3 regions of the Clostridium sp. TJA038 genome follow, and region 1 is predicted to be linked to each of the others. Evidence: predicted binding sites of a transcription regulator. Region 1 holds the regulator's gene; each other region holds the start of a gene.

Region 1 (4,884 bases):
AAGGAAAACAACAATTAGTTTATAAGCATGCTATAAGCACAGTATCACCAGCTAAACCAATATTATTTAATAACGCGCAAGTTTATGACAATTAATATATAAAAAATAGGCAACCTATTTTAAGAGGTTTGCCTATTTTTTTTCTATATGTTAAGATTTATAAATGTACGATATTTTTAATAATGCGGGGGTATAATAATGCTTAGTGCAACTATAGAATTACTAAAAAAACAATATGGTTTTACAGAGGAAACTATAACTCTTTATAACAAGGCTATAATTGATGTAGAAAATGAATTTAAGATATATGATGAAATAAGAGAATATAACCAATTAAAAGTTCTTAAAGCTTTTCAAGAGGAAAGAATTTCAGATAGTCATTTTACAAATTCAACAGGATATGGCTATGGAGATATTGGAAGAGATACTTTAGATTTAGTTTATGCTAGAATATTTAATACTGAAAAAGCTTTAGTTAGACCACATTTTGTTAATGGAACTCATGCTTTAGGTACTGCTTTATTTGGAAATTTAAGACCTGGAGATACTATGTTAGCTGTAACAGGCAGTCCTTATGATACTTTACATAGTGTAATTGGTATAAGTGGAGAGGAAAATATAGGTTCTTTAAAAGAATATGGTGTTAATTATAAGCAAGTTGACCTTTTAAATGGCAAGATAGACATAGAAAAAGTTTTAGAAATAATTAAAGAAGACAAAACTATAAAATTAATACATATGCAAAGATCTACAGGATATGGATGGAGAAATGCATTTCAAGTTGAAGAATTAGGAGAGGCTATTAAAGTAATTAAAGAATTAAGAGAAGACTTAATAGTATTTGTTGATAACTGTTATGGAGAATTTATAGATATAATAGAGCCAACGGATGTTGGTGCAGATTTAATGGCAGGTTCTTTAATAAAAAATATAGGTGGAGGTATAGCACCAACAGGTGGATATATTGTTGGAAAAGAGAAGTATGTAGAGCAAGCTTCTTATAGACTTACTGTCCCTGGAATAGGAGCAGAATGTGGATGTACCTTTGGTGTTATGAAAGATTTTTATCAAGGATTATTTTTAGCACCTCATGTTGCTATAGAAGCTTTAAAAGGTGCTATATTCTGTGCTAGAATAATGGAACTTGCTGGTTTTGAAGTGCTTCCTAAGTATAATGAAAAGAGAAGTGATATAATTCAAGCTATAAAATTTAATGATAAAGAAAAGCTTATTAAGTTCTGCAAAGGAGTTCAGTATGCTTCTCCAATAGATTCTTTTGTTGAATGTGAGCCATGGGCTATGCCAGGGTACTCAGATGAAGTTATTATGGCGGCAGGGGCATTTATTCAAGGTTCTTCTATAGAACTTTCAGCTGATGCACCTATTAGAGAACCATATATAGCTTATCTACAAGGTGGATTAACTTTTGACCATGCGAAAATTGGAGTGTTAATAGCGTTAAATAATATTTTTAAGTAAAAAATATTATTAATAAATTAGAAAATAGGTTATTATTAATAATTTAATAATAACCTATTTTTTTTATTTTTATAGAAATAAAAATTTATTTAATATATAATTAAATAAAGGGTAAATTGTTTGAAATTTGTAATACATATAATGTATTACATTATGTATTACTTTAAAAGGAAGGAAGAACGTTTTGGAAGATAATAAAAATAAAGAATTAAAAGTAAAAAGTTTTAGAGTTACTGAGGAAACCTTTGATAAATTTAAAAAAATAGCTTCTGATGAATTTGGGAATCAAGGACAATGTTTAGATGCTTTAATTTCTCTTTATGAGTTAGAAAATTCTAAGGCTACTTTAGTTGAAAGAAAGTTAGAGATAGAATCCTTTCAAGATTATTTAAATAAGATAAATCAATTGTTTTTAACTTCTTTGCAAATGAGTGAAGATGCTAGTAAAAGAGCGGAAGAGGAATTTGTTAAAAAACTTTCTATAAAAGATGTTACTATAGAGAGATTGCAGAGAAGAGAGGAAGAACTTTTAGAGAAGGATAAAAAAATAAAAGAAGAAAATAAGGGAAAAGAAAAGGAAATAGTTAACCTTAAAGAGAGTATAAAGATTTTAGAAAAAGATAAAAGTACTTTATCTCAATTAGTTTCTAGAAATTATGATTTAATCGAGAAAAATAAAGAAGAAATAAGTTATTTAAAGGGATTAGAAGGACTAAAAGAGGAAAATGAAAAATTAAAAAATCAGGTTGAAGAGGAAAAAGAAGTTATAAAAGATAAGGAAAATAAAATAAAATCTTTAAAAATTGAAAAAGAAGCCTTTGAAGAAAAATTAACTTTTTATATAGAGAAAGAAAAAGAGTATAAAGAGGAACTTATCTCCTTAAAATCTTTTATAGATTCTTTAAGAAAGGACCATAAAAAAGAAATTGAATTATTAGAAAATAAATATTCTAATGCTATAATAAAAGCAGAAGAGAAAATGAAGTTAGATTTTGAAAGGAGAGTAGAATTAGAAAGAAAGTCCTTAGAATTAGATATAAAAACATTAAAATATGAAAAAGAATTATTAGAAAACAAGTTAAAATCTTAATTTATTAAATTAAAGAAATTCCTAGGAAAGTGTTTGAATTTATAGAATAAATAAAAGGAGGAGTTATGAGAAAGGTAAGATATTTTTTAACTCCAGAAGCTTATGGCTCAAATGGAGAATTCATAGATAAAATTGGTACATTAGGAGATTTAGTAGTTGATACTGGAATGCTATTAAGGCCTCAATTTGATAAAACTATTCCTAGTATTAAAATATTAAATTCTTTATTTCGAAAAGGGTGGTGCCCAAGAAGTGCTGAGTGGGAGCCTTTTGAAATAGATTTACATGAATATAATGAATTAGTTGAATATCTTTTAAGTTTACATTTAAACAAACCATATAAATTAGAATAATTCAGATGATTTATTTAAATATAGTATATATAATTTTGTATATAAATTTTTAATAGAATGGGGATTAATATTAAGTTAATAGTAAGAATATAAAAAAATGTAGTGAAATTTGTTTTTTCACAAATTTCCCTACATTTTCTGTAAAAAACTTACATGTATTTTTTTATTTAATAAGCTCTATAAATACCTACTAATTTTCCAAGAATAGAGCAGTTTTCAACTATTATAGGTTGATAATTTTTATTTTCAGGTTGAAGTCTTATAAATTCATTTTCTTTAAAAAATCTTTTTATGGTAGCTTCGTTTTCTATTAAAGCTACAACAATATCACCATTTGAAGCTATATTCTTTTGTTCTATTATTGCTAAGTCTCCATCTAATATTCCTGCCTCTATCATACTATCTCCAGTAACCTTTAAAATAAATAAATCATTATTATGTTTTACGTAATTTATAGGCATTTGGAACATATCCTCTATATTTTCTGTAGCTAAAATAGGCATTCCTGCTGTAACTTTACCTATAATAGGAATATCTATTAGCTCTTTATCTTCCTTAGATAATTCTATAATTTCTAAAGCTCTTGGCTTAGTTGGATCTCTATATATTAACCCTTTTTTTTCTAATCTTTTTAAATGACCATGTACAGTTGAAGTTGATTTTAAGCTTACAGCTTGACAAATCTCCCTTACTGAAGGTGGATAACCTTTTGATTTTGTAAATTCAATTAAAAAGTTGTATATTTGAGTTTGTTTATCTGAATTTTCATTAATAATCATAGCAATTGCACCTCACGATTCTTTGGTAATATTATACCACAGTAGAAGAAGTATGGCAAACTTATGTTCTCATGTCTATAAAAACTAATTTTAATTAACTTTTATTTGATAAAGAATAATATTTTTGTTATAATGAAAAGATGATTTTTAAGTAAGAGGTGAACTTTATGGATAAAAAAGTATTTAACAATGATGATTACTGCGATATATATAAAGGTAGAATTTGCGATAATTGTGGTGATTGTTTAGAAATGGAAGGAATAGATACAAAGGCCATAAGAATAGCTGATATAGCAAAGGAAGTTGAGGAGAATAAGAAAATTGAAGAAACTCTAAAAATACTTGTTGAAAAAGAGAGGGAAGAGGAAGAAGACTTTGAGGAAGCTCTTACAGAGGAAACTTGGGAAGAATACTTAGCTAAGCAAGAAGATTATGAAGATGCTTTTGAACATATTGAATATCTTGAAGATATAGATTTTAATGATGATTTAACTATGGAAGAAATGACTGAAGAAGTTTTTCCAGGGGTTAGAAAACTTAAAATAAAAGATAAATAAAGAAAAAATGATAAAAACAAGGCACTAGAACATATGTTCTAGTGCCTTGTTTTTATCATTTTAAATTAGAGAGTGGATTTGTTTTTACTGCCTCTCTTAATCTTTCATCATCTACATGAGTATATATTTGAGTTGTTGATATATTTTCATGACCTAATATATTTTGTAAACTTCTTATATCTACATTTCCGTACTTATACATAAGAGTTGCTGCTGTATGTCTAAGTTTGTGAGGAGTATATTTTTGATCTTTAAATCCTGCATTTTCTATATGTTTTTTAACTAAAATTTCAACGCTTCTTTTATTTATAGGTCTATATTTACTTGATAAAAATAAATATTTTTTTGATTCCTCACTAGCTTTAGAATCATTTCTATTATTTAAATAATTTTCTATAGATTTAATAGAAGCCTCATTTAAATAAACGGTTCTTTCTTTATCTCCTTTTCCTATAATTGTTAAAGTATCTCCTTTGATTTTATCTATTTCTATATTACAAAGTTCTGATAATCTCATTCCACAATTTAAAAATAAAGTTAATATGCAATAATCTCTGTAATAATTTTTATTTTTTTTGTCCATAGAGTTTAAAACAGCTATGCTTTGTTCTAAGGTTAAATAGACA
Region 2 (4,884 bases), 480 kb from region 1:
ATTAGAGGGAAATTTAGAAGTAGAAATTTAGATAGCATAGTAGAAGAAGCACAAAGCTTAGCTAAATCAGGTGTGAAGGAACTTATTTTAATAGCACAAGATACAACTAATTATGGGGTAGACCTGTATGGTGAAAAGAGACTTCATATTGTTTTAAGAGAGTTATCTAAGATAGAAGGAATAGAATGGATAAGAGTTTTATATTGCTACCCTGAAGCTATATATGATGAGCTTATAAAAGAAATAGCAGTAAATGAGAAAGTGTGTAAATATTTAGATTTACCTATACAACATATTAGTAACAATGTTTTAAAGAGAATGGGTAGAAAAACTACAAAAGAAGAAATTATAGGAAAAATTGAAGATTTAAGAAAGCATATTCCTAACATAGTTTTAAGAACTTCCTTAATTGTTGGGTTCCCAGGAGAAACTTGTGAGGACTTTGAAGAATTAAAATCCTTTATAAAAACATATAAATTAGACAAGGTTGGAGTATTTACTTATTCAAGGGAAGAAGGAACACCAGCTTCTATAATGGAAAATCAAATTGATGAAGAAGTTAAGAGAGAAAGAGAAGAAGAAATAATGCTACTTCAAAAGGAAGTATCAGAAGAAATCAATAAAAATAAAGTAGGTAGAGAATATAAAGTTCTTATTGAAAAATTTAATGGAGAATACTATATAGGAAGAAGCTATGAAATGGCTCCAGATATAGATGGTTATATTTATGTAAAAGGAAATGGAGCTAAAAAGGATCAGTTTTGTAAAGTTAAAATTGAAAAAGCATTAGAATATGATTTAATAGGAGTTGTATGCAATGAATCTTGCAAATAAATTAACTTTAATTAGGATAATTTTAGTTCCCATATTCTTAGTATTTATAGCTTCCCAAAACTTGCCTTATAGTAGTATAATAGCAACACTTATATTCATAGTAGCATCTGTTACAGACCAGTTAGATGGATATATTGCAAGATCTAGAAATCAAGTTACTAACTTTGGTAAGTTTATGGACCCTTTAGCAGATAAGTTATTAGTTACATCAGCACTTATCTCTTTAGTTGAATTACAATTAGTTCCTGCATGGGCTGCAATTATAATAATAGCTAGAGAATTTGCTGTATCAGGATTAAGAACTATAGCTGCTTCAGAAGGAATAGTTATAGCTGCTAGTTGGTGGGGAAAAATAAAAACTGTAATACAAATAATAGCTATAGTGCTTTTATTATTACAAGTAAATATAATAAATTCACCAGGAATTATGGACTTAGTTGCTGGAAGTAGCTTTTTAAGAAACTTCTTTACTTATGTTCCTAATATATTCTTATATTTAGCTGTTATAATAACAATAATTTCTGGAGTAGATTACTTTAGAAAAAATAAAAATGTTATAAATACCTATAGATAAGGGTTTAAAACTTGAAAAATAGTCAATTATTAAGACATGAGGTTCTTTTAGGACTTCATGTTTATATTGACTTTTTTTTTGTTTATATTATAATAATAGTAGAACTTATGTTCGGTTATTCAAGGAGGTTAAGTATGGCAAATATAGATAAAGATAAATTAAAAGCTATTGAAATGGCTATGGGGCAAATAGAAAAACAATTTGGAAAAGGTTCTGTAATGAAACTTGGAGAGCAAGGTTCTCCTCAAATGGATGCAGTATCTACAGGTTGTTTAGACCTTGATATAGCTTTAGGAATTGGTGGAGTACCAAGAGGAAGAATAATTGAGATATATGGTCCTGAAAGTTCAGGTAAAACAACAGTTGCTCTACATGTAGTTGCAGAAGCTCAAAAATTAGGTGGAGCAGCAGCTTATATAGATGCAGAGCATGCTTTAGACCCAGTTTATGCAAAAAGATTAGGTGTTAATATAGATGATTTAGTTGTTTCACAACCAGATACAGGAGAACAGGCTTTAGAGATTACAGAGGCTTTAGTTAGATCAGGAGCTATAGATGTTTTAGTTGTAGACTCTGTTGCAGCTTTAGTTCCAAGAGCGGAAATAGAAGGAGAAATGGGTGATTCTCATGTGGGACTTCAAGCTAGATTAATGTCACAGGCTTTAAGAAAATTAACAGGTACAATAAATAAATCTAACTGTGTAGTAATATTTATTAACCAGTTAAGAGAAAAGGTTGGAATAATGTTTGGTAATCCAGAAACTACTCCAGGAGGTAGAGCATTGAAATTCTATTCTTCAATTAGAATGGATATAAGAAGAATAGATTCAATAAAGCAAGGTGATGGAATAACTGGTAATAGAACAAGAGTTAAAATAGTTAAAAATAAAGTTGCACCTCCTTTTAAACAAGCTGAATTTGATATAATGTATAATGAAGGAATATCAAAAGAAGGTAATATAGTTGATGTTGGAGTAAAGGAAAATATAGTGCAAAAAAGTGGAGCTTGGTTCTCTTATGGAGATATAAGATTAGGACAAGGAAGAGAAAATGCTAAGCAGTACTTAAAAGATAATCCAGCCGTTGCTTTAGATATAGAAAATCAAATAAGAGAGAAATATTCTCTTCCTTTAGCAAAAGCTATTGAAGTTTCAGAGGAAAAGGAAGAAAAGGAAGAATAAAAAGATAAGGTTTCCTTATCTTTTTTTTATTAAAATTTTATCAGTTGATAGAATAAAAAAGCTTTAAAATCTATAAATTTAACAGACAAAGTACTTAAAAAAGCTTTCATTACCCTTTTACATAAAGAATAATATAAGCTTTTTAGCATATAATATAGGCAAGGGGTAATCTTGACATAAGTTTAAAATTACTATACAATAATAACAAATACTGGTTTATCATATTCAAAAAAATTACAGTGAGAATAGTATGACACCTTTCTACGCGAAGTGTTTTTATAGAGAGAATAAGCGAGGAGGTGTTTATATGATAGTAGGAATACTTATAGGAATAATAATATTAGGGGTAGTAGGGTTTATTCAATACACTCTTATACAGAAAGCTTCACAAAATAGGGTGGAAAGCTTAGAAAAAGAAGCAAACTTAACACTTGAGGAGGCTAAAAGAGCAGCTGAATCAATGAAAAAAGAAGCCATATTAGAAGCTAAAGAAGAGGTGCACAAATTAAGGGCAGATCTTGATAAAGAAACTCGTGATAGAAGAAACGAGATTCAAAGATTTGAAAGAAGACTTATACAAAGAGAAGAATCTTTAGATAAAAAAGGTGAAATGCTTGAAAAAAGAGAAGATAGCATAAATAAAAAGTCTATAGAAATTCAAGACCTTGAAGAACGTGTACAAAGTTTATACGGAGAACAAAGATCAGAACTTGAAAGGATTTCTAATCTTTCAAGTGAAGAGGCAAGAACATTATTATTAGATGAAGTAAAAAGAGAAATAAAACATGAATCAGCTATGCTGATTAAAGAACTTGAAACTAAAGCCAAAGAAGAAGCTGATAAAAAATCAAGAGAAATAATTACTACTGCTATTCAAAGATGTGCAGCAGACCATGTTTCTGAAACAACAGTACATGTTGTTGCCTTACCTAACGATGAGATGAAAGGAAGAATCATCGGAAGAGAAGGTAGAAATATAAGAACTTTAGAAACATTAACAGGGGTTGATTTAATAATAGATGATACTCCAGAGGCTGTTATTCTTTCAAGCTTCGATCCAATTAGAAGAGAAGTTGCAAGAATAGCTTTAGAGAAATTAATTGTAGATGGAAGAATTCATCCAGCTAGAATTGAAGAAATGGTAGAAAGAGCTATTAAAGATGTGGAAAATGACATTAAGGAAGAAGGAGAACAAGCAACCTTTGAAACTGGTGTTCATGGATTACATCCTGAAATAATTAAGCTTCTAGGAAGACTAAAGTATAGAACAAGTTATGGTCAAAATGTTTTAAAACATTCAATAGAGGTTTCATATTTAGCTGGTTTAATGGCATCTGAATTAGGTTTAGATGTAAATTTAGCTAGAAGAGCAGGCCTTTTACATGATATAGGTAAAGGTGTTGACCAAGAATATGAAGGTCCTCATGCAGTTATAGGTGGAGAACTTGCAAAGAAATATCATGAATCACCAGCTGTTGTAAATGCAATTGCAGCACATCATGGTGACGTGGAAATGCAAACTCTTGAGGCAGTACTTGTTCAAGCAGCAGATGCTATATCAGCAGCTAGACCTGGTGCAAGAAGAGAAACTTTAGAAGCTTATATTAAGAGATTAGAAAAATTAGAAGAAATAGCTACTTCATATGAAGGTGTAGAAAAGTCATATGCCATTCAAGCTGGAAGAGAAATTAGAATTATGGTTAAACCAGATCAAGTTGACGATGCAGGGGCAATTGAGATGGCGAGAAATATTGTTAAGAATATAGAAGAGCAATTAGAGTATCCAGGTCAAATCAAGATAAATGTAATTAGAGAAACTCGTGCAGTTGACTATGCTAAATAAATGAATATATAAAATACATTTTGTTTACAAAATGTATTTTTTTAATTAACTCCACTAAATTTTTAGTGGAGTTTTGTTATTTAAATTTAAATTTTAAAAATATTTTATAGATTTTAGAAGGAATTAATAGAAGTATATAGAATATTTATACTTAAAGGAAAACGTTAACTATAAATGTAAACGTATCCTAAAAAGGTCTAGGAGGTTTATATAATGGAAGTATTAAAGGTATCAACTAAATCAAATCCTAATTCAGTAGCAGGAGCACTAGCAGCTATAATAAAAGAAAGAAACACTGTAGAGATACAAGCTGTAGGAGCTGGAGCTATAAATCAAGCTGTTAAGGCTATAGCTATAGCTAGAGGATTTGTTGCACCAAGTGGTAAGGACATAGTTTGTATCCCAGCATTTACAGACATCGAAATTGATGGAGAAGAAAGAACAGCTATAAA
Region 3 (4,884 bases), on a different contig from region 1:
CACCCTTATCTCCACCTTCAGGTCCTAAATCTATTATATAATCTGCACATTTAATCATATCTAAATTATGTTCGATTACAATTACTGTGTTTCCTCCCTCAACTAACCTTTGAAGAATTTTAACAAGCCTATTTACATCATGTATATGAAGTCCTGTTGTAGGCTCATCTAAAATATATAAGGTTTTTCCTGTACTTCTTTTAGATAATTCATAAGCTAATTTAATTCTTTGCGCTTCTCCACCTGATAGCTGTGTTGAGGGTTGCCCTAGTCTTATATAACCTAAGCCAACATCCATTAAAGTTTGAAGTTTATTTTTTATTCTTGGAATATTTTCAAAAAACTCCAAAGCTTCTTCAACTGTCATATTTAAAACATCTGCTATATTTTTCCCCTTATATTTAACCTCTAAAGTTTCTCTATTATATCTTTTTCCCTTACAAACTTCACAAGGAACATAAACATCAGATAAAAACTGCATTTCTATCTTTATTATACCATCTCCACTGCAAGCTTCACACCTTCCACCCTTTACGTTAAAGGAAAATCTACCAGGTTTATATCCTCTCATTTTTGCTTCTTGAGTTTGAGAGAAAAGCTCTCTTATTACATCAAAGGTTCCAGTATAAGTAGCTGGATTACTTCTTGGTGTTCTTCCTATAGGACTTTGGTCTATATCAATAATTTTATCAATATTTTCATAACCTGTTATATCTTTAAATTTTCCTGGTAAGTCCTTAGCTTTATTTACTATCTTATTTAATCCCTTATAAAGAATTTCATTAACTAAAGTACTTTTTCCAGAACCAGAAACTCCAGTAACCATAGTTAAAGTTCCTAAAGGAAATTTTACATTAATATTTTTTAAATTATTCTCCTTAGCTCCTTTAACAGTTATGAAATTTCCATTCCCTTTTCTTCTTTCCTTTGGAAGTTCAACTCTTTTAATTCCTGTTAAATATTTTCCTGTTAAAGAATTTTCATTTGCCATAACTTCCTCTAAAGTTCCTTTAGCAACTATTTCTCCACCATGTTCCCCTGCACCTGGTCCTATATCTACTATATAATCAGCTTCTCTCATAGTATCCTCATCATGTTCTACAACTATAAGTGTATTACCAAGGTCTCTAAGTTGTTTTAATGTAGAAATAAGCCTATCATTATCCCTTTGATGAAGTCCTATTGAAGGCTCATCTAGTATATATAAAACTCCCATAAGTTGAGAACCTATTTGAGTTGCAAGTCTTATTCTCTGTGCTTCTCCTCCTGATAAAGTTCCTGCCTTTCTTGCTAAATCTAAATAATCTAATCCTACATTTATTAAAAAGCTTAATCTAGATTGAATTTCCTTTATTATTTGATTACTTATTATTTTATCTTTTTCTGAAAAATTAATAGAATTTATAAAATCTAGTTCTTCTCTTATAGCTAATTTAGTAAACTCAAATATATTTTTTCCTCCAACAGTAACCCCTAAAGCTTCAGGCTTAAGTCTTGCACCTTTACATTTAGGACAAGGATTATCACTCATATACTTTTCTATTTCATCCTTTAAAGCATCTGAACCTGTTTCCATGTATCGTCTTCTTAAATTGTTTATTTCTCCTTCAAAGGAATGATTATAAACTGATTCTACATTTTCTTTTTTATATGTAACCTTTAATTTATCCTTTTCTCCATACATTAAAACTTCTTGTACCTTCTTAGGCAAATCTTTATATGGAGTATCTAAATCAAAATTATATTTCTTCATTAATGCCTTAAGAACAGAATAAGTCCAAGCATCCTCCTTAAGTCTTGCATCTCCCCAAGTAGAAATTGCCCCTTCTCTTATACTTAAATCTTTATTAGGAACAACTAAATTTTCATCAATTTCCATTAAAGTTCCTAACCCATCACATCTTTCACACTTTCCAAAAGGAGAGTTAAAAGAAAACATTCTTGGAGATAACTCCTCTATGCTTATTCCACAATCAGCACAAGCAAAATGCTCACTATAAAGTCTATCCTCTCCTCCTATTAAACTAACTAAAACTAAACCATCTGCCATTTTAAGAGAAGTTTCTATAGAATCTGTTAATCTTCCTTCAATTCCTTCCTTAACAATTATTCTATCTACTACTGCCTCTATATTATGCTTAATATTTTTTTCAAGCTTTACTTCATCCTCTGTTAAGTCATAAATTTCTCCATCTATTCTCGCTCTAACAAAACCTTGTTTTTTTATATTTTCAAGAACCTTTTCATGATTTCCTTTTCTGCCTCTTATTATTGGTGCTAAAATCATTATTTTACTTCTATCTGGAAGTTCCATAACTTTGTCTACTATTTGGTCAACAGATTGTTGAGATATTTCTTTTCCGCACTTAGGACAATGAGGTACTCCAACTCTTGCATATAATAATCTTAAATAATCATAAATTTCTGTTACTGTACCTACAGTTGACCTTGGATTTCTAGAGGTGGTTTTTTGGTCTATAGATATGGCTGGAGATAAACCTTCTATTGATTCAACCTCTGGTTTATCCATCTGTCCTAAAAATTGTCTTGCATAAGATGATAAAGATTCTACATACCTTCTTTGCCCCTCTGCATAAATAGTATCAAAGGCTAAGGAACTTTTACCAGAACCTGATAGTCCTGTAAATACAATAAGCTTATCTCTTGGAATTTCTAAGCTTATATTCTTTAAATTATGTACTTTTGCCCCTTTTATTATTATTTTGTCCTTCATAAAACTCTGCTACTAAAACTATATAAACTTTGTAATAAAATAAGTTTTAAGTGTGTAGCTCTCCCTTCTTTTATATTTTTATATAATTAATTTTCTCTTTAATTTCTTGTAAAACAAACTTCTATTTTATTATGTCTTTAAAGCTTATTTATTATATACACTAAAAGTTATTATTTATAAATAATACTTTGTATATTCTAAAAAAGCAAACGTAAGTTCGTATACAAATATTTTAATTCTCTAAAATTTATATGTCAAATTCTTTATATAATAATCATTATTATTTTCATAATCTTAGAATAATACAAAATTCTGTTTCATAAATTATATTGAAGTAACTTTTAAAGTCATTTCTTTAGGCATTAATAAATTTGTTTTTAAGACTCCTCCAGACGATTTATTAATGCCTAAGCTTTCAACATTTTACACCTCTAACATCTGATAACAAAAAATAAAGAGTGTATAGCATATATAAATGCTATCACTCTTTTATAGAATTTAAAGTATTAAGGCAATTTTATTGTTAATTTATTAAATATTCTCTTTAACCTATTAATAGGACTATTTTATCATATATACTATAGGTATAGTTATGACATATGTCTTATAATATCGGCTTCTTTAGGAGGTATAAACTCTTGGTACTTATAAATGATAGAGAAATTTTAATGAAATTAATATATAAATATGAACTTCAATCAATTTTCCCGAAGGAAATTATCCCCTTATTAGAATTACATATGTTTAAAAAGAATGAACACATTTGCTTTATGAATGAAGAACTTAAATATTTATACTTTTTTATTCATGGAAAAGCTAAGGTTTATAAAACCTTGCCAAATGGTAAGTCTTTACTTTTAGAATTTTACGAACCAATTCAATTAATTGGTGATTTAGAAGTTATATCAAAGGTAAGAGCTAATTGTAGTATAAAGGTCTTATGTAAAAGTCTTTGTATTGCTATTCCTGTTAAGGAAGTAAATAATATAGCCCTTAAAGATTTAAACTTTCTTATGTATATAACTAAAAATCTTTCAAAAAAATTAGAAAGATGTTCTGTAAGTAGTTCAATAACAATTACATATAATTTAGAAACCAAACTTGCAAATTACCTTTTAGCAAGAAATGAACACATAATAACTATAGATAATTATTCAAACTTAGCAGAACTTTTAGGTACAAGCTATAGACATTTAAATAGAACTTTAAATAAATTAATAGAAGATAAAATAATAAGCAAAGAAAAAAATGAAATAAAAATTTTAAATATAAAAGCTTTAGAAAGCCTTTGCATAGACTTAAAACAATAATTCCCTAGTTTATTAAGCTAAAAAGCATAATAAAACTAGGGATTTTTTTATTACAGATTACTCTTTATTTAAATTATTTATTACTAATTTAGTAACTATAAATCTTATCTTTTCATAAGAAACCTCTTCTTTTAAGTTTTCCTTAATAGGCTTTAACTTTCCATAACCTACTTCCTTTATGGCATCTAATACTAATTCTTCTTCTTTTTTTGAAAATAATGAATCAAAATCTATTTCAAAATCTATCTTATTTCCTTCTTCTAAATATTGTTGAATATGAGAGAGAAGTGTTGTTATAGATAACTCTCTTTCCTTTGCAATAGCATAAAGTTTTTCTCCCTCTTTAAGCATATCTATAGTAATTTCAAAGGATTTTTTCTTACCACTATTTCTCTTTAATTTTTTATCCATATCTTCCTTACTAACCTTTTCTCCTTCTTCCCATTTAACATTTATATTATTTTCTTTAACATATTCCTTTATTACCTTTATAAATACCTCTCCATATTTTTGTATTTTCTTTTCTCCAACTCCTGTTATTTCTGAAAGTTGATTTTCATTTACTGGTATTCTTACGCTCATTTCCTTAAGAGTATTATCCCCAAATACTATATATGGAGGAACCCCTTCTTCTAAAGCTATTTCTCTTCTTAAAGTTCTTAAAAGGTCAAATAATTCATTATTTTTATATACTTTTTTAAGCTTTCTTTTTTCCTTAAACATAACTTTTTCATTTCCTTTAAGAACCTCAATAGATATTTTATTTAATCTAACTACAGGATATTCTCCAGTATAATCTATAAATCTATGGGAAATTAAAGTATTTATAAAATCTTTAAG

The links. The regulator LexA, encoded in region 1, represses DNA repair genes until DNA is damaged. The targets are predictions, from matches to a motif close to CNAACANNTGTTNG.
Region 2: the regulator LexA is predicted to act here: its motif matches at 1,509-1,522, upstream of recA (recombinase RecA).
Region 3: the regulator LexA is predicted to act here: its motif matches at 2,941-2,954, upstream of uvrA (excinuclease ABC subunit UvrA).

Annotation. Positions count from the first base shown of each region.
Region 1 covers NZ_JBZEFA010000001.1:1,040,093-1,044,976, reverse strand. The annotation lists gene hfq (RNA chaperone Hfq) at 1-95, shown strand, start outside; gene AC4FQV_RS04870 (methionine gamma-lyase family protein) at 199-1,479, shown strand; gene AC4FQV_RS04865 (hypothetical protein) at 1,664-2,569, shown strand; gene AC4FQV_RS04860 (hypothetical protein) at 2,635-2,922, shown strand; gene lexA (transcriptional repressor LexA) at 3,090-3,701, opposite strand; gene AC4FQV_RS04850 (hypothetical protein) at 3,869-4,258, shown strand; gene AC4FQV_RS04845 (tyrosine recombinase XerC) at 4,314-4,884, opposite strand, start outside.
Region 2 covers NZ_JBZEFA010000001.1:555,800-560,683, forward strand. The annotation lists gene rimO (30S ribosomal protein S12 methylthiotransferase RimO) at 1-834, shown strand, start outside; gene pgsA (CDP-diacylglycerol--glycerol-3-phosphate 3-phosphatidyltransferase) at 818-1,408, shown strand; gene recA (recombinase RecA) at 1,543-2,589, shown strand; gene rny (ribonuclease Y) at 2,897-4,432, shown strand; gene AC4FQV_RS02685 (stage V sporulation protein S) at 4,646-4,884, shown strand, end outside.
Region 3 covers NZ_JBZEFA010000002.1:187,461-192,344, forward strand. The annotation lists gene uvrA (excinuclease ABC subunit UvrA) at 1-2,734, opposite strand, end outside; gene AC4FQV_RS06755 (cyclic nucleotide-binding domain-containing protein) at 3,373-4,044, shown strand; gene recQ (DNA helicase RecQ) at 4,102-4,884, opposite strand, start outside.